One region of the Mesorhizobium sp. KACC 23794 genome, then DNA from elsewhere that is predicted to be linked to it. Evidence: predicted binding sites of a transcription regulator. Region 1 holds the regulator's gene; each other region holds the start of a gene.
What was found. Region 1 encodes LexA, which represses DNA repair genes until DNA is damaged. Its sites were predicted from a motif close to TGTTCNNNNTGTGTTCNG; they were not measured.
Positions count from the first base shown of each region.

Region 1 (7,558 bases):
CAGCTCACGGTTTCGGAGAAGTATGCGCCGACCTACATCCTCAACCTGATGAGCACGGTCACTTCCTCGGTCGTCGACAAGAAGGAGGCGATGGCGCATGAGAAGGACGGCGATCTCGGCCATGACTGGCTGAAGACCAATTCGGCCGGTTCCGGCGCCTACAAGATGCGGTCCTGGAAGGCCAACGAGTCGGTGGTGCTCGAAGCCAATCCCGACTTCCGCCTCGGCGCGCCGAAGATCGAGCGCGTCATCGTCCGACACGTGCCGGAAGGCTCGACCCAGCGCCTGCTGATCGAAAAAGGCGACATCGACATTGCGCGCAACCTCAGCCCCGACCAGATCAAGGGTATCGAAGGCAATTCCGACCTCGTCGTCGAGCAGTTTCCCAAGGCGACGGTTTATTATCTCGGCCTCAGCCAGAAGGTCGAACCGCTGAAGAACCCCAAGGTGCAGGAAGCGCTGCGCTGGCTGATCGACTACCAGGGCATGGCCGACTCGTTCCTCAAGGGCCAGTTCATCGTGCACCAGGCGTTCTGGCCGGCGGGCTTCTATGCCTCGCTGGAAGACAATCCCTACAAGTTCGATCCTGCCAAGGCGAAGGCGCTGCTTGCCGAGGCCGGTTATCCCAACGGCTTCGACATATCGCTCGACACCGGCAACACGCAGCCCTTCACCGGCATCGCGCAGTCGATCCAGTCGACCTTCGCGGAAGGTGGCGTCAAGGTGACCATCAATGCCGCCGAGGTGAAGCAGGTTCTGACCAAATACCGCGCCCGCCAGCATGACATGATCTACATGTACTGGGGGCCGGACTATCTCGATCCGAACGCCAACGCCGACAGCTTCGCCAACAACCCGGACAACAGCGACAACTCCGCGTCCAAGCCGCTCGCTTGGCGCAACAGCTGGGACATTCCGGAGATCAGCGCCGAGACCAAAGCGGCCCTGCAGGAGAATGACGTCGAGAAGCGCAAGCAGATGTATCTTGATCTGCAGAGCAAGCTGCAGAAGTCCGGCCCGTTCCTCAACATGTTCCAGGAGAGCGAGCAGACGGTCCTGCGCAAGAACGTGAAGGGATTTTTCTCCGGTCCGAACGCCGATCTGGTATTCTTCTACGACGTGACCAAGTAGCTGAAGACCGCATCCCTGATGGCCGGTGAAACGACAGCAACGGGACGCGCGGTTGCCGCCTGGCAGCCGCGCGGCGCCGAGGTCGCCTATGAAGTCTTCCGCTTCCTCGGCATCCTGATCCTGACCCTCATCGGCCTGATCTTCATTACCTTCGTCATCGGACGGCTGGTGCCGATCGACCCGGTTCTCTCTATCCTGGGCGATCGCGCACCACCCGAGGCCTATGAGCGGGTGCGCCAGGAACTCGGCATCGACCTGCCGGTCTACCAGCAGTTCTGGATCTACCTGCTGAAGGTGATGCGCGGCGATTTCGGCACATCGGCGATGACGTCTCAGCCCGTTCTCCACGATCTCGGACAGTTCTTTCCCGCGACACTGGAACTTGCCACTGCCGCGACGCTGATCGGCGTCGTCATCGGCATTCCGCTCGGCGTCATCGCCGCCACCAACCAGGGCCGCTGGATCGATCATGTGACTCGCGTCATCGGCCTGGTCGGCTATTCCATCCCGATCTTCTGGATGGGGCTGATCGGGCTGCTCGTCTTCTATTCCTGGCTCGATCTCGTCGCCGGCCCCGGGCGACTGGACATCGCCTATGACGGGCTGGTCGAGCCAGTGACCGGGCTGATCACCATCGACAGCGCGATTTCCGGCGACTGGGACGTGTTCTTCAACGCCCTCTCGCACCTCGTCCTGCCCGCAAGCCTGCTCGGTTATCTCACGCTCGCCTACGTCTCGCGCATGACGCGCAGCTTCATGCTGGCGCAGTTGAACCAGGAATACATCCTGACCGCCCGCGCAAAAGGCATGACCGAGCGCCGCGTCGTCTGGCGTCACGCGCTCGGCAACATCGTCGTGCCGCTGATCACCGTCGTGGCGCTGAGCTACGCTTCGCTGCTGGAGGGCGCCGTGCTGACCGAGACCGTGTTCGCCTGGCCGGGCCTCGGCCTCTACATCACCCGCTCGCTGTTCAACGCGGACATGAACGCCGTGCTTGGAGGAACCATGCTGATCGGCGCGATCTTCGTCTGCCTCAACGTCTTCTGCGACATGCTTTACCGGCTGCTCGACCCAAGGGCTCGGACATGACCGCGCGCGACTGGCTGCTCACCGACACGCCGGGTTCGCGGCGCCAGGCCTCCTTCGGCCACTGGTATCGCAACTGGCTGGCGTTCCGCGGCAATCCGCTGGCTATGGTCGGCTTCGCGATCGTGCTCACGCTGATCCTCGTCGCAGTGCTGGCGCCGATACTGCCGCTGCAATCGCCGACCTTGCAGTCGCTGTCGACGCGGCTGCAGCCGCCGGGGGCCGAGCACTGGTTCGGCACGGACGAGCTTGGCCGCGACATCCTCTCGCGCGTCGCCTGGGGCGCACGGATCACGCTCACCATCGTCATCATGGTGGTGGTGATCGTCGTGCCCATCGGCCTGCTGATCGGCACGATCTCCGGCTACATCGGCGGGGCGGTCGACGTGGTGCTGATGCGCATCACCGACATTTTTCTCGCCTTCCCACGGCTGATCCTGGCGCTGGCCTTCGTCGCGGCGATCAAACCGGGGCTTGAGAGCGCCATCATCGCAATCGCCCTGACCTCCTGGCCGCCCTACGCCCGCATCGCACGCGCCGAGACGATCACCGTGCGCAACGCCGACTTCGTCAAGGCTGCCCGCCTGCAAGGCGCATCCCGCTTCCGCATCATCTGGCATTACATCGTGCCGCTCTGCACCGCCTCGGTGATCGTGCGCATGACGCTCGATATGGCAGGCATCATCCTGACCGCCGCCGGCCTCGGCTTTCTCGGCCTCGGCGCGCAGCCGCCCACACCGGAATGGGGCGCCATGATCTCCACCGGCCGCGACTACCTGCTCGACCAATGGTGGGTGGCGACGATCCCGGGCATTGCCATCTTCGTCGTCAGCCTCGGCTTCAACCTGCTGGGCGACGGCCTGCGGGACGTGCTGGACCCGAAACGCTCATGAGCGGCGCGATCCTCGACGTCGAGAATTTGCGCGTCACCTTCCCGACCTATCAGGGTTTTGTGGACGTGGTTCGCGGCGTCAGCTTTTCGCTCGGCCGTGAGCGGCTGGGCATCGTCGGCGAATCGGGTTCCGGTAAATCGCTGACCGGCCGCTCGATCATGCGGCTCGTGCCGCCGCCCGGCCGCGTCAGCGCCGACCGGCTTTCCTTCATGGGTCTGGACCTGCTCAAGGTGCCGGCAAAGGAGATGCCGAAGATCCGTGGCAAGCGCATCTCCATGGTGTTGCAGGACCCCAAATTCTCGCTCAATCCGGTGATGACCGTCGGCCAGCAGATCGAGGAGGCGTTTCGGCTGCATGTCGCAAAAGATCGGGCGCTTGCCCGCGCAAAAAGCATCGAGGCGCTGAAGGCGGTCAAGATCCGCGATCCGGAGGCGGTCTATCACCTCTATCCACACCAGCTTTCCGGCGGCATGGGCCAGCGGGTGATGATCGCGATGATGCTCATCCCCGAGCCGCAACTGCTGATCGCCGACGAGCCGACCTCGGCGCTCGACGTGACGGTGCAGTTGCAGGTGCTCGCCATCCTCGACGACCTGGTGCGCGAGCGCGGCATGAGCCTGATCCTGATCAGCCACGACCTCGGCATGGTGTCGGCCTTCTGCGACCGCGTGATGATCATGTATGCCGGCAAGGTCGTCGAAACCGTCAAGGCGAGTGAACTCCACCGGGTCCAGCATCCCTATGCCAAGGGGCTGCTCGCCTCCTCGCCGCGGCTCGGCGACGACCGGCCGGAACTGCCCGTGCTGCAACGCGATGCGAGTTGGGCAAGATGACCGCGCCGATGATCGCGATCGAAAACCTCGGCATCAGCTTCGGCAAGGGCGCGCGCCGGCTCAGCGCGGTCCGAGAGGTGTCGGTTTCGATTGAGGAGGGCGAGGCGTTCGGTCTGGTCGGCGAATCCGGTTCGGGCAAATCGACGGTGCTCAACGCGATCGCCGGGCTGATCGGCGACTACTCCGGGACCATCCGCATCGGCGGCACCGTTGTCGCGCCGACACGCAGCCATGCGCAACGACGCTTGATCCAGATGGTATTCCAGGACCCGTATGGCTCGCTGCACCCGCGCCATACCGTCGACAAGGTGCTGTCCGAGCCGGCGCGCATCCACGGGCTGCCCGACGTGGAAAAGCGTGTCGAGCGCGCGCTGGCCGATGTCGGGCTGAAGCCGGAACACCGCTTCCGCTTCCCGCACCAGCTTTCCGGCGGCCAGCGCCAGCGCGTGGCGATCGCCCGCGCCATCATTTTGGAGCCGCGCGTGCTTCTTCTGGATGAACCGACCTCGGCGCTCGACGTGTCCGTGCAGGCGGAAGTGCTCAACCTCTTGCGGCGCCTGCGGCGCGAACGCGGCTTCACCACCATCATGGTCAGCCATAATCTGGCTGTAGTTTCCTACATGTGCGACCGTGTCGCGGTGATGAACCGCGGCCGCATTCTCGAGACCTTGGCCAGCGCCGACCTGGCCGCCGGACGGTTCGAGCATGCCTATACGCGGCAGCTTTTCCGCGCCAGTTCGGGTTACGACCGTGAGTTGCTGCAATATCTGTGGGAAGAGGCCTGAACTCGAACACCATGCGCGCGGACAGCGTCAGCCTGCCTCAGACCTGGACGCGATTTGCCATCGCAGATTCTTGATTTCCGCATCATGGTTGCCCCCGTCTTAACCCGATATTTAACGGTTGCGGAACACAACTGGAACAGATAGTGTTTTGTTCTGGTTTTGTTTTTGGTGTGATTCTTGACGGGGCCAAGATGCTGACGCGCAAGCAACACGAACTCTTGCTATTCATCCACGAGAGATTGAAGGAGTCCGGCATTCCTCCCTCCTTCGACGAGATGAAAGAAGCCCTTGATCTGGCGTCGAAATCCGGAATCCATCGGCTGATCACGGCGCTGGAGGAACGCGGCTTCATTCGCCGGCTGCCGAACCGGGCGCGGGCGCTGGAAGTGCTTCGGTTGCCGGACTCGATCGCGCCCGGCCTCAATGCGGCGAGAAAATTCTCGCCGAGCGTGATCGAGGGCAGCCTTGGCAAGCGCCCGGCGGAACCGTCCCGCGTCGCCGGCAATGACGATTCGGGTTCCGGGATATCGATCCCCGTCATGGGCCGCATCGCGGCCGGCGTGCCGATCGATGCGATCCAGCATCGGACGCATTCCATATCGGTTCCACCGGAAATGCTGTCCGGCGGCGACCATTATGCGCTGGAGGTCAGGGGCGATTCGATGATCGAAGCCGGTATCCTCGACGGCGATACGGTGATCATCCGCAACGCCAATACAGCCATGCCCGGCGAGATCGTCGTGGCGCTGGTCGACGACCAGGAAGCAACGCTGAAGCGTTTTCGCAGGAAGGGCGCTTCGATCGCGCTCGAAGCTGCTAACCCGGCCTATGAGACCCGCATCTACGGTCCGGACCGCGTTCGCGTTCAGGGAAAACTGGTCGGGCTGATCCGCCGCTACTGATTTTCCGGCGGCGCCTGCGGGCGCGCCTTGCCTTGGTAGGGCGGAAGCCCGCGAGCCTCGCGCGAGAATATTCTGTGTCTGTGCCATGGGCGGTCCGGCGAGCGGATGGCGAAACGAACTTCACCGGGTTGCCCGTCGCTGGACGGCAGGTGGACCGCCGCGCTGCCATGCCGGGCGAGGTCGCGTTTGGTGACCACGGCAACGGCAGGGTTGGCACATTTCAGCGGCACGGTCGCGTTGTCGAGGATTATGACGCCGGCAAAAGAACAGGCGATCCGCGCTTCTTCCGGATCGGATGTGTGGATGATGGCGATGCCTGACGGATGCCATGCGACGCAGGTGACGTCGTCGCACAGGAAGGCGCTCGATGAATCGTCCGCGCCCCCGTCTGTTGCATCCTCGAATGACGCAACGGTTAGATTCCCGGCATAGGGGTTTTGAACCAAGGCTATCCGCCTTGACGATAAGGACCCACCGGGCGAAGGGCCATTGCCCTCGTCCCTGCCTGCATTGCTTTTCTTGTAGACGGCCTTCGCCGTCTTGACGCCTGCGGAAGGCGCTGGCGGATCGGGACCGACATCCCTGGTCGGCTTGTGAATTCCATAGGCCTGCAGCGTTCTTTTCCAGTTCTCGGCTGTGAAGGCGTTGGGCCGTGGCCTGTTGACGGCCATCAGGCTCTCGCTGGTGCGATAGCCCACCAGCCGCCCGTCCTCCGATATCAGCACGTCGGGGGTGCGCGTCGCGCCGAGCGTCAGCAGGCCGGCAAGCGCGAACGGCAGCGCGAGAAACCGCAGCCACGTCGTCGCCACTGTCGCCACGATCAGCGCGATGGTCAGCAGCACCACGGACTTTCCCGATATCAGGCCAACCGCGTCGATCGGCGAACGCGCCGAAAACCATTCCGCCACAACGATCATCGCCGTGATGCCCTTGCCCATCACGTCCAGGAACGGCCCGTCGAGGCCGAATGGCATGGCGACTGCCGCAAGCACTGCAAAAGGCACGACCAGCAGCGACACGATCGGCATCGCGGCGAGATTTGCGGCGAGGCTCAGCGGCGCGATCCGCTGGAAATGATAGGCGCCGAAGGCAGCCGTGGCGAGGCCGGCGACCAGCGACGTCAGGAGCAGCCCGACGACCAACGCGCCGACATGCCGCGCCGCGATCGAAACCCATCCTCGTTTCGGGTGGTGGAAAGGTCCGGACCCGGTGCGCCGTTGCGTCCAGAATGCGTAGGCGCCGACAAGGGCGGCCGTCGCCGCGAAGGACATCTGGAAACTTGGACCGATCGCCTCGTGCGGGGTGATCGCCAGCACGATGATGGCCGAGATGGCCAGGTTGCGCATGGTCAGCGCCGCCCGGTCGAACACCAGCGCGATCAGCATGACGGCCAGCATGAGGAAACTGCGCTGCGCCGCGACCTCGCCGCCGGAGATCGCAAGATAGGCGGCAATCGCGACAAGGCCGGCCAACGCCGCATATTTGCGGACCGGCCGGCGCGACGAAACGCCGGGGAAAAGCGCGAAGCCCGCCCTCAGCGCCGCGATCACCACGCCGGCGACCAGCGCCATATGCAGGCCGGAGATCGAGATGATGTGATAGAGGCCGGTGCGCCGCAGCGCCTCGCTGACGTCGTTTGGAATGCCCGCGCGCACGCCGACCACCAATGCGGCGGCAATCTCGCCTTCGGCCCCGCCGATCCTTTGCCGGATCCTCGCGGCGATTGTGTTGCGGGCATTCTCGATGAAGGTGCCGACCGAAGCGGAGAAACCAGTACCGGGTTCAGCGACGATGTCCGGGCCTTTCATGAAATAGCCGCTGGCGCCGATGCCGTCGAAATAGCTCTCGAACGAGAAATCGTAGCTGTCGGGACGCACCGGCCCGGAGGGCGGACGCAGCCGGACGAGGCCGTTGATGATCGACCCCGC
Region 1 is NZ_CP197465.1:3,712,967-3,720,524, reverse strand. Features, by position in the region: gene ACSBOB_RS18135 (ABC transporter substrate-binding protein) at 1-1,131, shown strand, start outside; gene ACSBOB_RS18130 (ABC transporter permease) at 1,150-2,220, shown strand; gene nikC (nickel transporter permease) at 2,217-3,110, shown strand; gene ACSBOB_RS18120 (ABC transporter ATP-binding protein) at 3,107-3,943, shown strand; gene ACSBOB_RS18115 (ABC transporter ATP-binding protein) at 3,940-4,728, shown strand; gene lexA (transcriptional repressor LexA) at 4,920-5,630, shown strand; gene ACSBOB_RS18105 (ComEC/Rec2 family competence protein) at 5,624-7,558, opposite strand, start outside.

Region 2 (7,558 bases), 1.8 Mb from region 1:
CCGTAGAGGTCAAGGGTGGTCAGCCCTTCCTTGATCTTGCGGACGCTGGTCCAGCCGGGAACCCACGCGCCGGCGAAGAACATCAACGGCCTGCTGTCGTCTCCGGCGAACCAGGCATAGGGGGTGTTCTCGCCTTCGACTTTGCCGCCGGGATTGGGTTCCGCGAAACTCGTAATCGGCACGACGCATCGGTTCGGAACGCCAAGCCAGCGCAACCAATGTTTGCTGGTAGTGTTGCGGATGTTCGTCGTGCCCTTGTCAGGCTCCATTTTCAGCAATTCGGCAAATGCGGCTTTGTCGATGTCTTTGCCCTTCTTCCGCAGTTTGTCGGCGCGTGTGCCTGCGGCTTTCATAAGGGCCTGTGATGACGACGGCATACCCCAACGCATCCTCACCAGCTCGCGCTGGCCGTTGAGGCCATTGCGCACCACGGGGCCGAACCGGTCGGGATAAACATCGATCGACTGTTCAAGGTTGCCGGACAGATCGCGCCATACGCGGACCAGGTCAATGATCGCCTGCTGCGTCGTCGTGATGTTGTAGAGGTTGCACATGCGGCTTTCCCGGTAGGCTTCCAGTGAGGGCAGGATGGCACGGCGGGGCTAGAAGGTGAACTGCTTCTGCCTCGCCAGCGGTGGCGCAGCATTGGGTCTCCCGACAGTCTGCGCCGGCTGCAAGGCATCAACCTGCTCCTGCAAATCCTTGTTGAGCAGCATCATTGCCTTCAGCGCCTTCATGATGTCCCCGTCGTGGGCATCGACGAAGCGATCGGCAGCAGCTTGCAGAGCGTCTTCCTGCCGGCGGTTCAGGCGTTCGATCTTGGCCATAGCCCCGCGCCTTTAGTGTCGAAGCTCAGATGCTTCGATGAGGGTCTCGATCACGTCGTGAAGATGCTCCCGCGGAGCTTCCAGTGATTGGCGACGATGTTGTGCCGACGTCACGCTGTGGAAAGCGATGGTTACGGGATCGATCAGGTCGCGAACTCTGAACGGATTTTCGATCTGGCCCGCTATGATCCCGGCATAGATGCTTAAGCGACGATCCTCATCCGTGGACCACTTTCGCGGATCCGTCTCGGCGATTTTCCGGAGCGCATTGACTGCCGTCGGTCGATCGGCCAATTGCGCCTCGGGATCGACAATGATTTCGAGGTCAGCAGATTGGGGTTTGCAGTCTTCGTCCCACCCCGCGCAGGCCGCTTCAAGAGCGGCCGTGTCCGCGCGGTCCCAGACAGCAGCGGCTGCCAGGTGCGCATTGGTGATATCGCGGTTTCGAAAGCCTCCGATGTCCCAGGCTTCCCGGCGGAACCGGCCTTCGGCAGCCGCGGCAGGTTTAACTCTGGCATCTCGAAACACCTGCATCGCCGCTGCAACGCCGCGCTGAAGCTCTTCTGGCGTGGCGCGCGGTATCGATATCTTGATTGGTTGCATGATGGAGCACTCCTTACAAATTCACGCTAAAGGCCTCAGTCCCAGGCTGCCGTCGAGCAGAACGGCCGGGAGGGCGATATTTTCAGAAGGTCTCCGAACAGACCGAGATCCTCGACGGGCAACGGCTTGGGTTGGGAGTTCATGTCGAAAAGCTGACGCTGATCGCTGTCTCGACGCTCGTAAAATCCCGGTGCCCGCCGTCTTAGATATTCCTCTGGGAGCGATTGCCAGTTGTCGTAGGCGATCTGCAGAATAGGCCTGATGCGCTCCCGGTAAATGTGCAACTCATCCTCATCCAGAATATCGTGAGCCTGGAATAGTCTGAACTCGTCGTCTTCCAAGCCGGCGGCGGCGCTGTTGGCGAGCTTCTGCGCGATCGGGTCTTCCAATCGGCCTGCCGCGAATAGCCCGTTCGAGACCAGGTCGCAAAGTGTGAACACGAGGTGAGGTTCTTCCATCTCGGTGGCTTTGATGAGCGCCTCGACGGCGACGGCCAACGACCATAGCAGCTTGTCTGATGCCTCGCCTTTCATCTGAGCGAATTGGATGTCGCCGGCCGTGTTAGCGATCTTGCAGACGTAGTGCGCCATGCAATATTCATCCGCGCCCTCAGCTACCATGTCGGTCCAATCCGACACGTCTTGCTGATCCTGATCTGTCCAAAGGCGCGGCGAGCGCTTCGCTATATCGCGCAGCTTTTCGATCGCCGCAGCCTTGTCGGCCGCCCGCGGGTCCCAAGGCGGCACTTTCCCACGGGGGATCAGGGGAATTACTTCGCCCATGGCCGTGCCTCTAAGCGGCTGTTCTCAGCCGGCGGTAGACCTTCTTCCAGTCTTTCGACTTTTCGAACCGCGCTTTCAGGACGGGCATTATCTTCTCCTCGTAAAGCTCGCGCTCGCTGAGAGTAAGCTGGTCATCGGTGCGATGCAGCAGCATCTGAGCGACAACGTCTTCTAGGCGCTCGCCGCCGAAATAGCCTTCGTCGATCATGTCCTCGATCAGTTGGGGAACGGCCGCATCGAACTCCGATTGGTCCTCACTGCCGTAGAGGTTGGTCAGTTCCTGTGCGACACCACGGCCGAAATTGTCCAGCAGCTTCGCGCCGAGTTCTGGCGTCGGGGCCATGTTCCAGATGAAGTTGCCGACAAGCATTTTCAGCGAAGTCACCATCGTTTCCGGGTTACGCTGCGCCTGCGAGAGCGCGTCTGATAGGGCCATCGTTAGGTGCTGGGCGGCCTCAAGATCGACGTCCTCATGAGAATGGGCCGCGGCCCAGGCGCGGGCGTTTGCCAAATTCACTTCTTTGGTCAAGGCTGCCATGGTCTTACTCACGGAAAATTCGACCGGATGTCCATAGTGAACGAAATAGGAACAAAAGAGTCAAGAGGCGATTGACTCGCGCAGGAAAGGGTTCCTAAATCGACGAATGAAGACAACAGTCGACGACGCGAAAGCTCCAGTTCCATGCCTGCCCAACTCGACCGCGCCGTCGTTTCCGCGTTGCAGGAGCGCATTCGGAGCCTTGAGGGTGGCAGGAATCACGAGCGAAGCGTGCTGCCATTCGGTGTCCGCGAGATTGACAGCCGATTGCCCGGCGGCGGGTTTGCGCTCGGCGCGCTGCACGAAGTCGCGGGCGGCGGGAATGGTGCTGTCGACGGAGCAGCGGCGGCGCTGTTTGCAGCTGGCATTGCTGCGCGGACCGCTGGCAAGGTGCTGTGGTGCGTCTCGCGGCAGGACTTGTTCGCGCCGGCACTTGCCCAGGCCGGCCTTGCTCCTGACCGGGTGATCTACGTCGAGGCCGGCGACGACAAGTCTGTGCTTGCCTGTTTCGAGGAAGGGCTTCGGCATGTCGGGCTTGGGGCCGTGGTTGCCGAGGTTGCGCGGTTGCCAATGACGGCTTCGCGACGCCTGCAACTGGCTGCCGAGACATCTGGCGGGATCGGCATCGCCATTCGCCGCTGGCGTCGCCAGGCGGACGCCACCGATTTCGGCCAGCCGACCGCATCGGCAACACGATGGCGGGTCTCCGTGATGCCGTCCCGGCCATTGCCGGTGCCAGGTATCGGGCGCGCCCGCTGGCAACTTGAACTGATCCGCTGTCGCGGGGGCGAAAGCGCGGACTTCGAAGTGGAGGCATGCGATGCCAAGGGTCGTCTCGCTGTTCCTGCCACAGTGGTCAACCGATCGTCTGAGAAGGAGATCGGACGCCGCATCATTGCCGCCTGACCGGCCGCTGGTGCTGGTTGGCCGTGATGGCCAAAGGCGGGTCGTGCTCGCCGCCGACCTAAATGCGCAGTCGGCGGGATTGCGGGTCGGCATGCCAGCGACCAAGGCACAGGCGCTGGTTCCCGGACTGATCGTTCAGGATGCGAGGCCGGACGAAGATGCCGCGGCCCTGGAGCGGCTGGCTCTATGGGCTTTGCGCCGATATTCGCCGATCGTCGCTGTCGACCTTCCCGACGGCCTGGTGATCGACATCACTGGAGCCGATCATTTGCATGGCGGGGAGCGGCCGTTGCTGGTCGACCTGACGACGCGTCTTGGTAGCGCCGGCATATCGGCACGCGCCGCCGCCGCCGATAGCTGGGGTGCTGCCCATGCTGTTGCCCGATATGTGAAGCGAGCCACAACTATTGTGCCCACCGCGGGAAGCGCGGACATCGTCAGGGACTTGCCGTTGCAAGCACTGCGGCTCTCCAGTGGTGTAGTGGACGGCCTGCGTGTGCTCGGCTTCGAACGGGTCGGCGATCTGATAGCGCAGCCAAGGGCGCCATTGACACTGCGCTTCGGGCCGGAACTCGGCCGAAGGCTTGATCAGGCTTTGTGCGTTCTAAGCGAGCCTATCGACCCTATCCGGCCGGCTGAAGTGGTCGAGGTCCGGCGCAGCTTTGGCGAGCCGATTGCCGCCGCCGAGACTATCGCAAAATACATCGGCAAGCTGGTGACCAGCCTGTGCAGCGAACTGGAGGACAAGGGGCTCGGCGCGAAGCGGCTCGATCTGCTGATGCATCGCGTCGACAACACCGTCGAAGCCGTTCGCGTCAGCACAGCATTGCCGGTGCGGGATGCCAAGCGGCTGAGCAGGCTGCTGCGCGACAAGATCGAGAAGATCGATCCCGGCTTCGGCATCGAGCTTATGCGGCTGGCAGCATCGTGGGCAGAGCCATTGTTGCCGAAACAGACGCTTTCCTCGCTGATCGAACAACCGGAAGCCGACATCTCCGACCTGATCGACACTCTGGGTAACCGCGTCGGCACCGATCAGCTCTATCGTTTCTCGCCGGTCGCCAGCGATGTGCCCGAACGTTCTGTGCAACGCATCGCTGCCACCGCGCCGGCTGCCGGCGACGCCTGGCCCGACCACTGGCCGCGCCCGGCTCGCCTTCTCTCGGCGCCGGAGCCGATCGATGCCGTTGCGCTGCTGCCGGATCATCCGCCCGCAAGCTTCACCTGGCGCGGTATCCGCCGCAGAGTTAGGCGGGCCGACGGCCCTGAGCGTGTGTTTGGCGAGTGGTGGAAGTGCGACGCCGAACTTGCCGCCGTGCGGGACTATTTCCAGGTCGAGGACGATGCCGGCGAGCGCTTCTGGATCTATCGCGCCGGCGATGGCGAGAACCTTTCCACCGGCTCGCATCGCTGGTTCCTGCATGGCATCTTCGCATGACCGGTTATGTCGAACTGCAATGCACATCGCATTTTTCCTTCCTGCGCGGCGCCAGCTCATGCGAGGAACTGTTTGCCCAGGCGGCGGTGTTGGATATGCCGGCGCTTGGCATCGTCGATCGCAACAGCCTTGCCGGCATCGTCCGGGCACATGAGGCGGCAAAGACCACTGGCGTCAGGCTGATCGTTGGTTGCCGGGTCGATCTCGTCGAAGCTATTTCAATCCTCGTCTACCCCACCGAGCGGGTGGCCTATTCGCGGCTTTGCCGGCTCCTCTCGCTCGGCAAGAAGCGGGGCGGCAAGGCCAAGTGTGTGCTCACCTGGGATGATCTGGCCGCTTATGCGGAGGGGCTGATAGCAGTCTTCCTGCCCGATCAGCCCGATGACGATTGTTCACGTTGGCTGCGGCGTTTGCGAGAGGTGTTTGCGGATCGCGCCTACATGGCGCTCACTCTGCGCCGCCGGCCCAACGATCAGTTGCGGCTGCATGACCTGTCCGACCTGGCCGCTTCGGCGAAAGTGCCCACGGTGGTCACCAACGACGTGCTGTTCCATGTCCCCGAACGCCGCATGCTCCAGGACGTCGTTACCTGCATCCGCCACAACTGCACGATCGACAATGCCGGGTTCCGCCGTGAGCGCCATGCGGACCGTTATCTCAAGCCACCAGCAGAGATGGCGCGGCTGTTTGCCCGCTATCCCGAGGCGGCCGCCCGAACCGTCGAGATCGCCGATCGCTGCCGGTTCTCGCTTGATGAACTCGCCTATCAATATCCAGAAGAACGCGACGACCCGGCGCTCAAGCCGCAGCAGACGCTGGAGAAGCTGACCTGGGAAGGCGCTTCGGATCGGTATCCGCAGGGCGTGCCCGACACGGTCGTAGGGACGCTGAACCATGAGCTTGGTCTGATCGACCGGCTCGGCTACGCGCCCTACTTCCTGACCGTCAATTCCATCGTTCGGTTTGCCCGCTCGAAGGACATCCTGTGCCAGGGCCGCGGCTCGGCCGCCAACTCGGCGGTCTGTTATGTGCTGGGCATCACCTCGATCGATCCTGAGATGAACGATCTGCTGTTCGAACGCTTTGTCAGCGAGGAGCGGCGCGAACCACCGGACATCGATGTCGACTTCGAACACGAGCGGCGCGAGATCGTCATGCAATGGGTGTTCGACACCTATGGCCGCGATCACGCGGCACTATGCTCCACAGTGATCCGCTATCGCTCCAAGGGCGCGCTACGCGACGTCGGCAAGGCACTCGGCCTGACCGAAGATCTGATCAAGATGCTATCGTCGCAGGTCTGGGGCTGGTCGGAGGAAGGCGTCGAACCGAAACATGTCGAGGAACTGAACCTCAACCTCAGCGACCGTCGGCTGCGGCTGGCGCTCGATCTTGCCCGACAGCTCATGGGAGCGCCACGACACCTGTCGCAGCATCCCGGCGGCTTCGTGCTGACCAATGACCGGCTTGACGATCTGGTGCCGATCGAACCGGCGGCCATGAAGGAACGGCAGGTGATCGAATGGGACAAGGACGACATCGACGCGCTTCGCTTCATGAAGGTCGATTGCCTGGCGCTCGGCATGCTCTCTTGCATGAAGCGCGCCTTCAACCTGCTCGCCGAGCACAAGGGCGTCCAACACGACCTGTCGACTATCCCCAACGAGGACGGCCCGACCTATGCAATGATCCGCAAGGCGGACACCCTCGGCGTCTTCCAGATCGAAAGCCGGGCGCAGATGTCGATGCTGCCGCGCATGAAACCCCGCAGCTTCTACGATCTGGTCATCGAAGTAGCCATCGTGCGGCCGGGACCGATCCAGGGCGACATGGTTCATCCCTACCTGCGGCGCCGCGAAGGCAAGGAGCGCGTCCACTATCCCAAGCCCGAACTGGAGAAGGTGCTGGGCAAGACGTTAGGCGTCCCACTGTTCCAGGAACAGGCTATGCGGGTTGCCATCGAATGTGCCGGTTTCACAGCCGGGCAGGCTGATCAGCTTCGGCGAGCCATGGCGACGTTCAAGCACACAGGCGGCGTCAGCAAGTTCGGCGAGAAGCTGATCAAGGGCATGGTGGCCAACGGCTACGAGCGGGAGTTCGCAGAAAGGACGTTCCGACAGCTTGAGGGATTTGGCAGCTACGGCTTCCCGGAAAGCCATGCCGCGTCCTTCGCGCTGATCGCCTATGCCTCGTCATGGATGAAGTGCCATCACCCAGAGGTGTTCTGCACAGCGTTGCTCAATGCCCAGCCGATGGGCTTCTATGCGCCAGCGCAGATCGTTCGCGATGCGAGAGACCATCGTGTTGAGGTGCGGCCAGTCTGCATCAATGCCTCGCGCTGGGACTGCACGCTTGAGGCTATGGCGGACGAAGCCTTTGCGGTCAGGCTGGGCATGCGTATGGTGCGAGGCCTGTCTAATGCCAATGCCGCAACCCTGCTGGCGGCACGTTCCGATCAACCCTT
Region 2 is NZ_CP197465.1:5,503,802-5,511,359, reverse strand. Features, by position in the region: gene ACSBOB_RS26925 (SOS response-associated peptidase) at 1-554, opposite strand, end outside; gene ACSBOB_RS26920 (hypothetical protein) at 603-827, opposite strand; gene ACSBOB_RS26915 (hypothetical protein) at 840-1,430, opposite strand; gene ACSBOB_RS26910 (hypothetical protein) at 1,466-2,212, opposite strand; gene ACSBOB_RS26905 (hypothetical protein) at 2,223-2,750, opposite strand; gene ACSBOB_RS26900 (ImuA family protein) at 2,895-3,656, shown strand; gene ACSBOB_RS26895 (Y-family DNA polymerase) at 3,571-5,094, shown strand; gene ACSBOB_RS26890 (error-prone DNA polymerase) at 5,091-7,558, shown strand, end outside.
Region 2: a site for LexA is predicted at 2,787-2,804, ahead of ACSBOB_RS26900 (ImuA family protein). Genes of this name have one in related genera too.

Region 3 (7,558 bases), 150 kb from region 1:
TGCGAAATGTCGAAGCGCAGCCGCTCGGGCGCGACCAGCGAGCCTTTTTGCGCGACGTGGGTGCCCAGCACCTCGCGCAGCGCCTCGTGGATCAGGTGCGTCGCCGAATGGTTGGAGCGCAGCCGCAACCGGCGCGCATGGTCGACCTTGAGTTCGGCTGCCGCGCCGACCTTGACGGAACCTTCGGCAACCGTGCCGAAATGCACGAACAGGCCGTCGCCCTTCTTCAAGGTGTCGGTCACCTCGAAGCGGAAACCATCGCCCGAAATCGTACCGGTGTCGCCCATCTGGCCACCGGATTCGCCATAGAACGGTGTCTGGTTGACGACGAGCCCGACCGTCTCTCCCTGCGCGGCGCTGTCGATGGAGACGCCATCCTTGACCAGCGCGGCAACGACGCCCTCGGCCTGCTCGGTGTCGTACCCCAGAAACTCGGTGGCACCGGTCTTTTCGCGCACGGCGAACCACACGGTTTCCGTCGCCGCCTCGCCCGATCCGGTCCAGCTCTTGCGGGCTTCGGCCTTCTGCCGTTCCATTGCATCCTGAAAGCCGGCGAGATTGACGGAGATGTTGCGCTGGCGCAGCGCGTCCTGGGTCAGATCCAGCGGGAAGCCGTAGGTGTCGTAGAGCTTGAAGGCGGTCTCGCCGTCGAGCATGTCGCCCGGGCCGAGCGTGGCCGTCGCGTCTTCGAGCAGCCCGATGCCGCGCACCAGCGTCTTGCGGAAACGGGTTTCCTCCAGCTTCAGCGTTTCGGTGATCAGCGCCTCGCCGCGCACCAGTTCGGGGTAGGCGGCGCCCATCTCGCGCAACAGCGCCGGAACCAGCTTCCACATCAACGGCTCGCTCGCACCGAGCAACTGGCCGTGGCGCATGGCGCGCCGCATGATGCGGCGCAGCACATAGCCCCTGCCCTCGTTGGACGGCAGAACCCCATCGGCGATCAAGAAGCAGGATGACCGCAAATGGTCGGAGATGACGCGGAACGAGGCGACATCGTCCTTGCCCGGCCCGCGCCCCAGCACCGACGCGGTGGCGTCGATGAGGGTGCGGAACAGATCGGTCTCGAAGACGCTATCTACGCCTTGCAGGATCGAGGCCATGCGTTCGAGGCCCATGCCGGTGTCGATGGACGGCCGAGGCAGGTCGATGCGCTGCTCCTTGGTGACCTGCTCATATTGCATGAAGACAAGATTCCAGAACTCGAGGAAGCGGTCCCCGTCCTCCTCGGGGCTGCCGGGCGGGCCGCCCCAGATGTGCTCGCCACGGTCGATGAAGATCTCCGAGCACGGGCCGCACGGGCCGGTGTCGCCCATCGCCCAGAAATTGTCCGATGTCGGGATGCGGATGATGCGATCGTCGGAGAAACCGGCGATCTTCTTCCACAGATCGGCCGCCTGGTCGTCCGTGTGATAGACGGTGACCAGCAGCTTGTCCTTCGGCAGGCCGAAATCCCGGGTGATCAGGTTCCAGGCAAGCTCGATGGCGCGTTCCTTGAAGTAGTCGCCGAAGGAAAAATTGCCGAGCATCTCGAAGAAGGTGAGATGGCGGGCGGTGTAGCCGACATTGTCGAGGTCGTTGTGCTTGCCGCCGGCGCGCACGCTTTTCTGCGAGGTGGTGGCGCGGACGTAAGGACGCTTCTCCAGGCCGGTGAAGACGTTCTTGAATTGAACCATGCCGGCATTGGTGAACATCAATGTCGGGTCGTTGCGCGGCACCAGGGGGCTGGAGGCGACGACCTCGTGACCGTTCTTCCTGAAATAGTCGAGGAAGGTCGACCGGATCTCGTTGACGCCACTCATGTCACTGCCTTCTGAAGTCCCGCGCGGCGGGGAATTGGACATGGCCTTTTAGCGGCAGCGCCAAAGCCTGTCCACAACACCGCGCGGCCTGAAAAAGCGTGGAAAGCCTTGCGCCAAAACGGATATCGAAGGCGAGCCTCAAAAACGAAACCGCCGGCAATTTTTGCCGGCGGCGCTCCATCATCCACGAACAGGTGGCGGCTCACATCTCGGCGGCGTCGTCCATATCTCCATCCCGACCGCTCTCCAGCAGCTTCTCGGAAATCAGGCCCGCATTCTGGCGAATCACTGTCTCGATCTCGCGCGCCGTATCCGGATTGTCGCGCAGGAAGATCTTCGCGTTCTCGCGGCCCTGGCCGAGGCGCTGCGAATTGTAGGAGAACCAGGCGCCCGACTTCTCGACGACGCCGGCCTTGACGCCGAGATCGACAAGCTCGCCGGTCTTGGACACGCCCTCGCCATACATGATGTCGAACTCGACCTGCTTGAAGGGCGGCGCCAGCTTGTTCTTCACAACCTTGACGCGGGTCTGGTTGCCGACGACCTCGTCGCGATCCTTGACCGCGCCGATGCGGCGGATGTCGAGGCGCACCGAGGCATAGAACTTCAGCGCATTGCCGCCGGTCGTCGTCTCGGGCGAACCGAACATCACGCCGATCTTCATGCGGATCTGGTTGATGAAGATCACCATCGTGTTCGAACGCGAGATGGTGGCGGTCAGCTTGCGCAGCGCCTGGCTCATCAGCCGCGCCTGCGCGCCGGGCAACGCGTCGCCCATCTCGCCCTCGATTTCGGCGCGGGGCGTGAGCGCGGCAACCGAATCGACCACCAGCACATCGATCGCCCCGGAACGCACCAGCGTGTCGCAGATCTCCAGCGCCTGCTCGCCGGTGTCCGGCTGCGAGATCAGAAGGTTCTCCAGGTCGACGCCGAGCTTGCGCGCATAGACCGGGTCGAGCGCGTGCTCCGCATCGACGAAGGCGCAGATGCCGCCCTTCTTCTGGGCTTCAGCAACAGTGTGCAGCGCCATCGTCGTCTTGCCGGAGCTTTCCGGGCCATAGATCTCGATGACACGTCCGCGCGGCAGCCCGCCGACGCCGAGCGCGATGTCGAGCCCGAGCGAGCCGGTCGAGATCGTGCCGATCTCGACGACCTTCTCGTTGGCGCCGAGACGCATGATCGAGCCCTTGCCGAATGCCCGCTCGATCTGCGACAGCGCCGCATCCAGAGCCTTTGTCTTGTCCACAGATCTGTCCTCAACAAGCCGCAATGTGTTCTGCGCCATGATACATACCCCTTGGTCGTCTATGAAGGCCGGCTGGTCCGATATCCCGGATTGTTTGTACCTCTTTTGTTCTATTTTGGCAAGAGGGGGCAACCCATTGTTTTTACGATTCTTTCCAAAAATGTTCGAATTCTGTTCCGCCTCACCCGGGCGGATGTGCGCGCCGATTCCGCCTAGGGAACCTCGGTGCCGCAGGCCTGGGCAAGCTGCGCCAGCGTCTCCCTGATTCCGGCGAGATCGAACACCGCCTCGCCGCTGCCTGAGAACACGCCGAAGCGCCAGGTCAGATGCAGGCGCCGCGCGCGCGACAGCCTGGCGACCTGCTCGTCGCCGTCTGTCTGCAGCGCTCGGCTCTTCTGCGCCAGCGCCCACTGCTCCTTGAAGGCGCCGCCATTGTCGAGGCGGATCGAGACGCCGACCCCCCCGTCGCCGGCGATCGTCTGGCGCACCACCACCGCCTGCCGCCAAACCGGAAAGCGCCGCGTCTCGCAGGACACCACCAGGGCCGGATGATAGTCGATCGTGCGCGTGCCGGCGGTCAGCGTGTTGAGGCTGTAGAGCGTCGCGGTCGCAGCGTCCCGCCCCGCGGATACCTTCCAGCGCCCGGCCTGCTGGGCGTTGGCCATGCCCGCGTAGACGAGGGCCGCCAGGACGGTGGCCGCCGCGATGCCTGAAGAGTGCTTTCGTTTCATGGAATCGCGCAGCCCGCCCCCGACAAATCCGCGGGCAAGTTTTCGGCGGGAAGCCACGCCAACGCAAGAGCCGCCGTGTCTCAAATTCCGGACGGCCGCTTTCCGCTCGCTTTACGACCAAGAAAAAAGCCGCCCGAAGGCGGCTTCCATCTCGTGGCGAAGGAAAAATCTATTCCGCGTCGGCGTCCTTGGCGGCCTTCTTCTTGGCCGGAGCCTTCTTCTTCGGCTCATCCGCCTCGGCATCGCCGGCGGCTTCCGCCTTCTTCGCCGCCGCCTTCCTGGCCTTGCCGGTCGGCTTGGCCGCCGTCTCGGCGTCCTCGTCCTCGGCCATCAGCTCTTCCTTGCTGACCTTCTGGTCGGTCACCGAAATCTGGCCGAGCAGGTGGTCGACCACCTTCTCCTCGAAGATCGGCGCGCGCAAGGTCGTCAGCGCCGCGGCGTTGTTGCGGTAATAGTCGAAGATGCCCTGCTGCTGATCGCCGGGGAAGCGGCGGACGAACTCGAACAGCGCGCGCTGCAGTTCCTCGTCGGAGACCTGCACGGCAGCCTTCTCGCCGATCTCGGCCAGCACGAGGCCGAGCCGTACGCGGCGTTCGGCGAGCTTCATATAATCGGCGCGGGCGGCTTCCTCGGTGGTCTCCTCGTCGGCGAACGTCCGGCCGGCGGCTTCGAGGTCGCGGTTGACCTGCGTCCAGATGTTGTTGAACTCGGCCTCGACCAGTTTCGACGGCGCCTCGAAAGAATAGGAGGCGTCGAGCTGGTCGAGCAACTGGCGCTTCACCTTCTGGCGGGTCATCGAGCCGAACTGGTTCTCGATCTGGCCCTTCACGATCTCGCGCAGGCGCTCAAGCGATTCGAGCCCGAGGCTTTTCGCGGTCTCGTCGTTTACTTCAAGCGCACCGGGTGCCGCGACTTCCTTGACGGTGACGTCGAAGGTCGCTTCCTTGCCGGCGAGGTTCGCGGCCTGGTAGTTCTCGGGGAAGGTCACGGTGACCTGCTTCTCGTCGCCAGCCTTGGCGCCGACCAGTTGGTCCTCGAAGCCGGGGATGAACTCCTTGGAGCCGAGCACCAGCGGCTGGCCGTTGCCGGCGCCGCCCGCAAATGCCTCGCCGTCGATCTTGCCGACATAGTCGATGGTGACGCGATCGCCCTCGGCGGCCGCGCCGTCCTTGGTCTCGTAGCTGCGCGCCGATTCGGCGACACGCTTGACCTGCTCGTCGATCTCGTCCTCCGGCACGTCGTAGACCGGGCGGGTCACCGCGATGCCGGTGAAATCCTGGATGTCGAAGGCCGGGATGATCTCGTAGGCCAGCTTGAACTCGAAGTCGGCGCCGCCGGACAGGATCTTCTCGGCTTCCTTCTCGTCCTCGGTCATGGTGACCTCGGGCTGCATGGCGGCCTTCTCGCCGCGCTCGGCGACGATGCTGCGCGGCGTGTCGGACAGGATCTCGTTGACGACCTCGGCCATGAACGACTTGCCGTACATCTTGCGCAGATGCTGGAGCGGCACCTTGCCGGGGCGGAAACCGTTGATGCGCGCCTTGCCGCGCGCCGTCTCCAGCCGCGCGACCAGCTTCGATTCCATGTCGCCGGCGGGCACCTTGACGGTGATCTCGCGCTTCAGGCCGGAATTCAGTGTCTCGGTAACCTGCATCATAAAACCTTTGTCATCTCGAAAGGGTAGAGCGGCTTCAGCCGTTCGTATCCCTGATCCTTGCATGCCGCGCGGCAATCTGGCGTGTGGAGAAACGATATCCCGGTTCCTTGCGGAATCCAGGAAGAGATGCTCTCACCTGCGCTCCAGAAATAGCGGTAAGCTCTTGTTCTTCCTGCGCCTTACCGCGTTTATCCGAAGCGGACCGTCACATCCCGTCACTTTTGTGACGCCTTTTGTCACAGGAGTGTGGCTTTTTCAACTCTCTTCGCGAGTTTCGCACGATGGTGCGGCGCTGACGGCGCGGAAAGGTTGGGGACGGCATCGTTGACAGAACGTGCGTGCCATGGGAATTGCAGTCTGCGCGGATGTGGCGGAACTGGTAGACGCCCTGGATTTAGGTTCCAGTGCCGAAAGGCGTGGGGGTTCGAGTCCCTTCATCCGCACCACTATCCAGCGCGCGCCGATATCTCCGGATCGATGCCTTGAAGCTCCCTTCCGGCTCACGGCACAGCCCGGATTCGCCGCAGTCTCCTCACGCGACCAGCGGCAGGCCGATCTGGGTGACCCTCTTGAGGAACTGCGGTGTGGTGCGCACCTGCCTGAATGCCGGGTCGATGATGAAATCGAAGACGTCGCCTTCGTAGCGCTCGAGCGCCAGCTGCAGGTGCGCGGCGGCGCCGGAGGCGTCGTTGTTGAGGGCGAAGAGATGCGCGAGGCTATAGGCGGGCACTTCGCCGGTCTCGGCATGCCGTCTCGCCGCCGACAGCATGGCTTCCGCCATCCCGGTCCTGGCGCCAGCGGACAATCCCTTGCGTCCGGCCTCAATGATCTCTCGCGCCGCCTTGCTCGGATGCAGGCTTTCCAGCCGGCCCAAAAACTCCAGATAGCGCGCGCCGTCGCCTCGGGCGAGGCAGAGATAGGCAAGGCCCTTGTAGGCCATCTGGTAGTCCGGCTCGTTCGACGCCAGTTTCAGCAGCATCTGCTCGGACGTGTCCATCTGGCCGAGCGCGAACAGGATGTAGGCCTTGGCCGATATGATCGAGCGCGACTGCGGGTCGAGGTGCTGGGCCTGGTCGATCTCGGCAAGCGCCTCGCGCGGATATCCGGCGAAGAGCAGGGCCTCGGCAAACCAGTGGCGCGTCAGCGCCGAATTCGGGTTGAGGCGGCGCGCATGTTCGAAGCGCCGCAGGGCGCGGTCATATTGCAGCAGCCAGAAGAACTCGATGTTGGCCAGGGCGGTCTGGGCCTGGTCGAGCGCCGGATCGAGCGCGATCGCCCGCTCCACCGCATCCAATGCGCGGATATAACCCAGCTTCTGCGTGGTCGCGCCATATTCTCCGGCCAGCTTGTGAGCGACAGCCAATGCGGTATGCGCCTGCGCGTAGTCCGGGTCGAGGCCAACGGCCTTTTCCAGAACGGCGACCGCCTCGGTCAGGCTTGCCCGTGTCCGCTTCTGCCAGAGATAGGTTCCTTCGAGATAAAGGTCCCGTGCGGCCATGGAGGGTTCGTGGACCTCGCCGGACGGCCGCGCGCCGTTCAGGCCAGAATGCACGCGCGGCAAAACCCTGACGTCGAGTCCCGGCTGCGTTCCGCGCATGTTGAGCCAGGCAGCCAGCGCATGGCGGTCGGCGAAGACGGTCCCCTTCGTGCCGGGCATCCGCTGCACCGGCATGCCGCGCAGCTTTTCCCAGCGCTTGACCGTGCGTTCGTCCTTGCCGAAGAACGCGGCAATGTCCTTCCAGCCATTCAGCAGCTGGTATTCGCCGCCCGAACCCGTATGGCCCGGCGACATCCGAGATGTCCTGTTCTGCCCCATCGTCTCCCGAACTGCTTGCCCCAAGGCGCCGGGTCGCCTGTGGTTTGAGGCTAACGTTTTGCGTCACGCAAAGAAAGGTGCGATCACATTGATTTGACGGGCAGACGTAGGACAGTAGCGTCAGATCATTGTGTTGACGGTGGTCATGGCCAAACGCCGTGTTCCCGACAGCGCTTGGTGATCGTATAGTAGTTGTCCGGGCTGCCGAGATCTGACAATTTGAAACGAGGTGGCTTGTCGCGCGAAATTGCCAAGAAGCCAATGAAGGGCGCGGTCCCAACATAGCCGCCAAACCCATTCTTGGCGTTA
Region 3 is NZ_CP197465.1:3,867,450-3,875,007, forward strand. Features, by position in the region: gene alaS (alanine--tRNA ligase) at 1-1,799, opposite strand, end outside; gene recA (recombinase RecA) at 2,002-3,084, opposite strand; gene ACSBOB_RS18960 (hypothetical protein) at 3,258-3,776, opposite strand; gene tig (trigger factor) at 3,946-5,430, opposite strand; tRNA gene ACSBOB_RS18970 (tRNA-Leu) at 5,795-5,879, shown strand; gene ACSBOB_RS18975 (tetratricopeptide repeat protein) at 5,966-7,225, opposite strand; gene ACSBOB_RS18980 (hypothetical protein) at 7,393-7,558, opposite strand, start outside.
Region 3: a site for LexA is predicted at 3,207-3,224, ahead of recA (recombinase RecA). Genes of this name have one in related genera too.

Region 4 (7,558 bases), 1.1 Mb from region 1:
TCGACGAGAATTTCGGCGAAACCGACAAGGCGACTCTTACGGGAACGATCAAGCCGCCGTCCGAACTGGCGCCGAAAGCCCCGCCGACCGCGGACGAGCCTGCGAAACCCAGCCCAAAACCTCCGCAGTCCTGACAGCCTGCCATTCGGGGTCGATGCCTCCACGGTCGAACGGCTGGGATTCATCGGAGTTTCGCGTGGAAAGTCGCCGCTCCGCCCCTCCTCCTGCCAGTTCTTTTTCCGTGACGCGACCGCGCTTCGCGCCTATATCCCGCCCATAATGAGCACGATCCAGGCCATCCGCGACGACTTCGCCTTCCTTGACGAGTGGGAGGACAAGTATCGCTACGTCATAGACCTCGGCGAGGCGCTGCCGCCTTTCCCCGAGGAGTCGCGTAACGCCGCCCACAAGGTCCAGGGCTGCGTCAGCCAGGTATGGCTGGTGTCCGACCGCGGCAGCGGCCCCGATCCGGTCATCACCTTCCTCGGCGATTCCGACGCGCATATCGTCCGCGGGCTGGTGGCCATCATGCTCGCGCTGTTTTCCGGCCACCGCGCCAGCGAGATCGTGTCGACCGACGCCGAGGCGCTGATGCGTTCGCTCGGCCTCGACGAGCACCTCACGCCGCAGCGCGCCAATGGCCTGCGCGCCATGATCAAGCGCATCAAGCAGGACGCACAGGCGGCGCTGGCGTAGGTCCGCGCGGCGCTCCGCCAGTCGCCACGGGTCAATCGCCGGGCAGACCCGCCCCTTCCTGCCGCATATCCGGCCGATACCCCTCCGCGCCCCAATGCAGCATCGCGTGTCCGCGTGCCTTGGAAGCCGGCCGGTAGTGGCGCGCCAGCATGCCAAGCGCCGTCTTCAGCAGCATCTTGGCGGAGCGCGCCGGCCAGGCGCGCTCGCGTTCGACGGTCTCCAGCCCTTTGAGGAAGCAGCATATGTCGACCAGCAGGCCGGAGAGTTCCGGCCCGACCTCCCTCAGCGCCCGGTCGACGCGCTGCCGCGCCGCCAACGCGGCGTCGGTCAGGTCGGCGATACCGTTGGTATCGCCGCGCCGCCCGGAGCTTTCGCGCGCCTCCCAGTTGGCGCCGAGACGCTGCATGATCCGCCCGCGCGTATAGTCGCTGCGCAGGCGCTCGCCCGCCTCGAACTCGGCGCGCGACAGGAAGGCGTGGCCGTTCTTCTGTCTCAGCCGCATCATCTGCGCCAGCGGCGATTCCGCCAGGTTGATCTCGGCCGCGGCACCTTGGCCATCCTCCGTCGATATTGGTGAAACCTCGATCTGGCGATGCTGGCGCTGGAATGCGGTTTCCGGATCGCCGGCGCGCAACCCCGCCTTGCGGCCGGCTTCGGTCGCCTGCACGCTGTTGCCGCGCCGCACGATCGATCCGCCGCTCGCCAGCCGCCGCAGCACGACGGCATCGACCGAGACAGCGCCCTTGTCGTTCTTCAGCACGACGGCGCCCTTGTTGGCCGCCGGCTCGACCGTCGCAGTCCCGCCGGCAAGCAGCGAGAGCACCCGCGCCGTCGCCTTCTCCATGTCGTCGCGCGTCTTCATCTCATATCTCCAGCCGGTTGCGGAATGCGGCCAGCGCCACCTGTTCCGTGGTTATCATCGTGCGATCGAACTCCAGATCGTCGCGCATGTCCTCGATTACCTGGCAGGCGTAGCGCACCGTGGTGCGGTCGCGGGAAAACCCTCTCCCGACCTCCTGCATCTTGATGCCCAGCGCCACATGGGTGACGTACATGGCGATCTGCCGCACGCGCGTCACGCTCGTCCCGGACTTGCCGGTGTTGCGAAGCTCCTTGCTGGAAACGCCGTAGAGCGCAGCGCAGACATCGATCATCGCCTCGCAGACTTCCATGATGCGCTCGCCGCGCAGGCCGTCCGCGACGGGAGCCGCGGCCGCGCGGACCGGCGGTTCCGCCTCCACCGCCTTTGTCGCCAACGCTGACCTGACTTGCACTGGACCCCTCCGATATAGGAATTCCTTCTTATATCAGGAGCTATGTGCAATGGGAACAAAACAGGAACTACCTAGGGTTTCTTTTTATTTCCTCCCATTGAAAACGTTGCGTTTTTAGGCGCATCCGCATTTTTTAGAGACGTGTTTTATCCCCGCGGCCCGCTGCGCCCCTAGGCTTGGGCATCAGGCAACGGGAACGGCGATGAACACGATCGGCAGCGAAATCCGGGATTTTCTGGCGGCCAAGGAGGACGCGCGGCTGCATGCGGCGCAACTCGTCGCGCTGCAGATCCTGTGCGGCATCGACCTATCGGCGGCGCTGGCGTCGGATGGAGCGGCGCGCGGCGCGGCGCTCTCCCGCATCGACCGGCTTCTCAACCGCGAGCGGCTGAAGGGCCTCGCCGGCCACTGGAGCTACGACCTCAACCGCCACATCGCGCTGAAGCAGGCCGGAGACCGGCTCAAGGCATCACTTGGCGGATCCGTTTCAAACCCGCGCAAGCACACAACGAAAGACGGCGCCAGAAGGCGCCGTCAGCATCGAACAGAAGCAGGGTAAAGCCCCGCGGCTGATCCTACCGGATCTTCTTCTTGCGGCCGAGGCCCATCTTCTTCGCCAGTTGCGAACGGGCGGTGGCATAGTTCGGCGCGACCATGGGATAGGTGGCGTCGAGCGCCCACTTCTCGCGATACTGGTCCGGCGTCAGGCTGTAGTGGGTCATCAGGTGGCGCTTCAGCGACTTGAACTTCTTTCCGTCTTCGAGACAGATGATGAAGTCGTCATGCACGGAACGCTTCGGGTTCACCGCCGGCTTCTGCTTCTCCACCACCGGCTGCTCGACCGGACCGCCGACGCGGCCCAGCGCCGCATGAACGTCCGAGATGAGGTTGGGCAGTTCGCCGACAGGTACTGGATTGTTGCTGACGTAAGCAGCCACGACATCCGCAGTCAGCTCGATCAGCATTTCACCGTTTTTCGTGGTCGTATCAGAGATATCCATGGTCTTCTGGCCCCAAGAGAGAGTGATCTAACGCCCTGTCTTTGCTTGAACCATGCAGGGCTTCGTTCGACTTGACACGAACGGGAACGTTACGAGTCGCATCGACACGACTAAATGGGACGGTTCTCAAGTCAAGTCAATACAAGAGGCGGGTTTTATTGCTGGTCGAACCAGTCGTTCGCAATGTTGCGGACAAAACTGTTCCTGTGATTTTCCCGGAGACCAGTCGCAACCAACTGTTGTGTGGATACTTGACGCGGCGTCACTGGCCACCCTTGGGCCAACATTTGTCACGCCATTGGTCTAACCAGACCGATTCTGACCGTTTTCGTGGGATTTGTGCGATCTACAATTTTGAGCAATCGTTTGACGATGCTACCGTTAACATCATTCCAGGATCATCTTTGCCGGGTATCGCCGTTGCAGCATGGTCGCAAACCTCGCGGTATCCCGACATCCCGCCTCGATCCATCCGCCTGAAGCCGCGCATCTTTCCACGAAGCGAGACTCCGGCGCCACGGGGCGAGGCTTTTAAAGTCAGTACACTCCTGTTCAGGCAGGATTGGGCAGAACCGGGCGACCGCTGCGATCAATATGGCGTGATGTATCTGCCATAAACCCAGCCGGTGACGAAATTTCCGTCACGCGCCGGGTCGTGCCAGACCTCGCACCAGCGGCGAAGTGTTGCCGCTTGCTGTTTCCAGCCGGGCTGCGCGGAAATATCCAGCAGGTTCACCCCGCCGGTGCATCGCCCGGTCATCTGCAGCACCGCGCCGTCCGGATAGGCCGCCTGCTTCTGCGACCGGTTCGACGGATACTTCCGCACGTTCAGCGTATCGCCGAACTTCAGTCCCGAAACCTTCCATGCAGCGAAGGTCGCAGCGCCCGCCGCGCCGGCCCCGAGCGCCAGCATGGACGCCAGGACGGCCGTCGCGATGATCTTTGCAAGGGTGTTCGACATCGATCTCCTCCGCTATATGGAACGTCCTATATATTGGACATCCAACGCCCCGGACGCTACCGCCGCTTGCCTGAACGCAGGCGGAGCGCGCCATTCAGCGGGCATTCACCGCGTTGCTGCGAGAGCCTATGAAAAGCACCATCTTCCCCGACACGACTCCCCCGGCAACCGAGGAGCGTCCGGTCGGAGACACCCGCCACGGCATCACCCGCATCGACGAATTCGCGTGGCTGCGCGCCGACAACTGGCAGGACGTGTTCCGCGACCCCACCCTGCTCGATCCCGCGATCCGCAGTCATCTCGATGCCGAGAACGCCTACCAGCAGTCGCTGATGGCCGACACCGAGGTTTTGCGCAAAACCTTGTTCCAGGAGATGAAGGGCCGCATCAAGGAGGATGATTCATCCGTGCCGATGAAGGACGGCCCCTTCGCCTACGGCTCCTCCTTCAAGATGGGCGGCGAGCAGCCGCGTTTCTTCCGCACGCCGCGCGACGGCGGCACCGAGGAGATCATCCTGGACGGTGATCACGAAGCGGAAGGCAAGCCGTATTTCCACCTCGGCGGCATCGAGCACACGTCCGACCACAAGCGCCTGCTCTGGAGTTTCGACGACAAGGGCTCCGAATTCTTCACGCTGAAGACGCGGGACCTGGCGAGCGGCGCCGACCTGCCCGACACCATCGCCGACACCGCCGGATCCGGCGTATGGGACGCCGCCAATGCCGGCTTCTTCTACACCAGGCTCGATCCGAACCATCGCCCGTCTAAAATATACTATCATACACTTGGCGCCGACGCCGCCGATGACCGCCTGGTATTCGAGGAGGCCGACCACGGCTTCTTCATGAATGTCGGCGGCACACGCGACAACCGCTGGATCATGATCGGCATCAACGACCATGAGACCTCCGAATACCGCATCATCGACGCAAGGGATCCCGCTGCCGAACCGAAGCTGGTGGCGGCGCGCGAGGCCGGCCTGCAATACGACCTGGAGGAAGGCGGCGACGTCTTCTTCGTGCTGACCAATGCCGACGGCGCGAAGGATTTCAAGATCATGACGGCGCCCGTCGCCGATCCCCGACGCGAGAACTGGTCGGAACTGGTGGCACACGAGCCCGGCCGGCTCATCCTCTCCGTCATCGGCTTCAAGGACTTCATGGTCCGGCTGGAGCGCAAGGACAGCCTGCCGCGCATCGTCATCCGCAATCGCGCCGATGGCAGCGAGCATATGATCTCGTTCGACGAGGAGGCCTATTCGCTCGGCCTGTCCGGCTCCTACGAATACGACACCGAAATCATGCGCTTCTCCTATTCGTCGATGACCACGCCTGGCCAGGTCTTCGATTACGACATGCGCACGCGCGAGCGCACGCTGCTGAAAACGCAGGAGGTGCCTTCCGGCCACGACCCGGACCACTATGTGACGCGCCGGCTGATGGCCCCCTCGCATGACGGCGAACTGGTGCCGATCTCGCTTATCCATCACATCGACACGCCGATCGACGGAACGGCGCCCTGCCTGCTCTACGGCTACGGCGCCTACGGCATCGCCATTCCCGCCGGCTTCAACACCAACTGCCTGTCGCTGGCCGATCGCGGCTTCGTCTACGCCATCGCCCATATCCGCGGCGGCAAGGACAAGGGTTTTGCCTGGTACGAGGACGGCAAGCGCGAGAAGAAGGTCAACACCTTTCTCGACTTCATCGCCGCCGCAAAACACCTCGTCGCCGAAAACTACACAGCGCACGACCGCATCGTCGCGCAGGGCGGCTCGGCCGGCGGCATGCTGATGGGCGCCATCGCCAACATGGCGCCGGAGGCCTTCGGCGGCATCATCGCCGAGGTCCCCTTCGTCGACGTGCTCGACACCATGCTCGACGACACGCTGCCGCTGACCCCGCCCGAATGGCCGGAATGGGGCAACCCGATCGCCTCCGTCGAGGACTATTGCACCATCGCCGCCTATTCGCCCTACGACAATGTCGGTGCGAAAGACTATCCGCCGATCCTGGCGGTCGCCGGCCTCACCGACCCGCGCGTCACCTATTGGGAGCCAGCAAAATGGACGGCCCGGCTGCGCAAGCTGAAGACCGGCGACAATCCGGTGCTGTTCAAGATCAACATGGATGCCGGCCACGCCGGCGCCTCCGGCCGCTTCTCGCGGCTGGAGGAGATCGCCTTCAATTATGCGTTTGCGCTGAAGGTTACGGGCAAAGCCGACACGCACGGCGTTTGAGCCGCTCGCGCCTGCCGGGCAATCCCCCCGGAGTCGTGCCGGGTCCAGACGATTGAACTCTCCGCCAAAAGCAGCCACTCTTAGGCGGCGTTTGGCGGAGAGGGCTCGATGCGGGACCTGGAAATCTCTCAGCAGGAATTGTCGCGGCTTACAGACGCCGCAATCGACCTCGCCCGGACCTATTGGGCATCGCTGGACGAACGCGCCGCCTATCCGCAAACGTCGGGCGCGGAGACCGCCGAGCTTTTCTCGCGGCCGTGGGCGGAGGAAGGTTGCGGCCGCGCTGTTCTTCAGGATTTCAGCCTCATCGCCGAGCACGCGCGTCCGAACACCGGCCGGTTCTTCGGCTACGTCTTCGGCTCGGGCGAACCGGTGGGCGTGGTCGGCGAATTCCTGTCGGCAGTGCTGAACCAGAACACCACCTCCTGGCGCTCGGCTCCGGCGGCCGTGACGATCGAACGCCTGGTCATCGGCTGGCTGGCCGAGGCATTCCGTTGCGCCGGTTTCTCGGGATCGCTTTGCGGCGGCGGCTCCACTGCCAACCTCATGGCACTGGCGATGGCGCGGGAGGCCAAGCTGCCGGCGAACGAGGCCGGTGCGCGGCCCGGCGTCGTCTATGCTTCCGAACAGGTTCACATGTCCATTCCAAAGGCGGTCGCGCTGCTCGGCATCGGCCGGCGAAATCTGCGGCTTATCCCGACTGATGACGAATTCCGTTTGCGGCCCGACGCGCTGCAAGCCGCAATTGCCGAGGACCGGGCGGCCGGCAAGACGCCGATTGCAATCGTCGCCACGGGCGGCACCGTCGTTTGCGGCGCCATCGATCCGCTCTCCGCGATAGGGGCCATTGCCCGCAAGGAAGAGCTTTGGCTGCATGTCGATGGCGCCTACGGCGTGCCGGCGGCCCTGGCGGTGCCCGAACAATTCGACGGTCTCGATCTCGTCGATTCGGTGTCGTTCGACGCCCACAAATGGCTCTATCAGCCTGTCGATTGCGGCTGCCTTCTGCACCGCCACGATGACGTCGCGCGCGCGACCTTCTCCCACAGCGACAGCTATGTCGCCATCATGAACGAAGATCCGACCGAGTCCTTCGCCTTCTTCGAGGAGTCGATCGAACTGTCCCGGCGCTTCAGGGCATTGAAGCTGTGGCTATCGCTTCAATATCACGGACGAAAGGCATTCCGGCAGGCGATCGCCCGCGATCTTGAACACGCCCGGCTGTTGGCGGAATTGGTGGGTAGCCATCCGGACCTGGAGATGCTGGCGCCGGTGCCGCTCAGCGCGGTCTGCTTCCGTCACCGGTCGAAGGACAATCAGGCTATCCTGAAACGCGTAATCGCCCGCGGGCGCGTCTACCTGTCCAACGCCACCATCCAAGGTCAA
Region 4 is NZ_CP197465.1:4,857,683-4,865,240, forward strand. Features, by position in the region: gene ACSBOB_RS23840 (DUF5330 domain-containing protein) at 1-134, shown strand, start outside; gene ACSBOB_RS23845 (SufE family protein) at 277-696, shown strand; gene ACSBOB_RS23850 (DUF6456 domain-containing protein) at 728-1,558, opposite strand; gene ACSBOB_RS23855 (helix-turn-helix domain-containing protein) at 1,560-1,970, opposite strand; gene ACSBOB_RS23860 (cytoplasmic protein) at 2,173-2,529, shown strand; gene ACSBOB_RS23865 (MucR family transcriptional regulator) at 2,546-2,971, opposite strand; gene ACSBOB_RS23870 (SH3 domain-containing protein) at 3,561-3,932, opposite strand; gene ACSBOB_RS23875 (S9 family peptidase) at 4,061-6,172, shown strand; gene ACSBOB_RS23880 (pyridoxal phosphate-dependent decarboxylase family protein) at 6,281-7,558, shown strand, end outside.
Region 4: a site for LexA is predicted at 2,022-2,039, ahead of ACSBOB_RS23860 (cytoplasmic protein). Genes of this name have one in related genera too.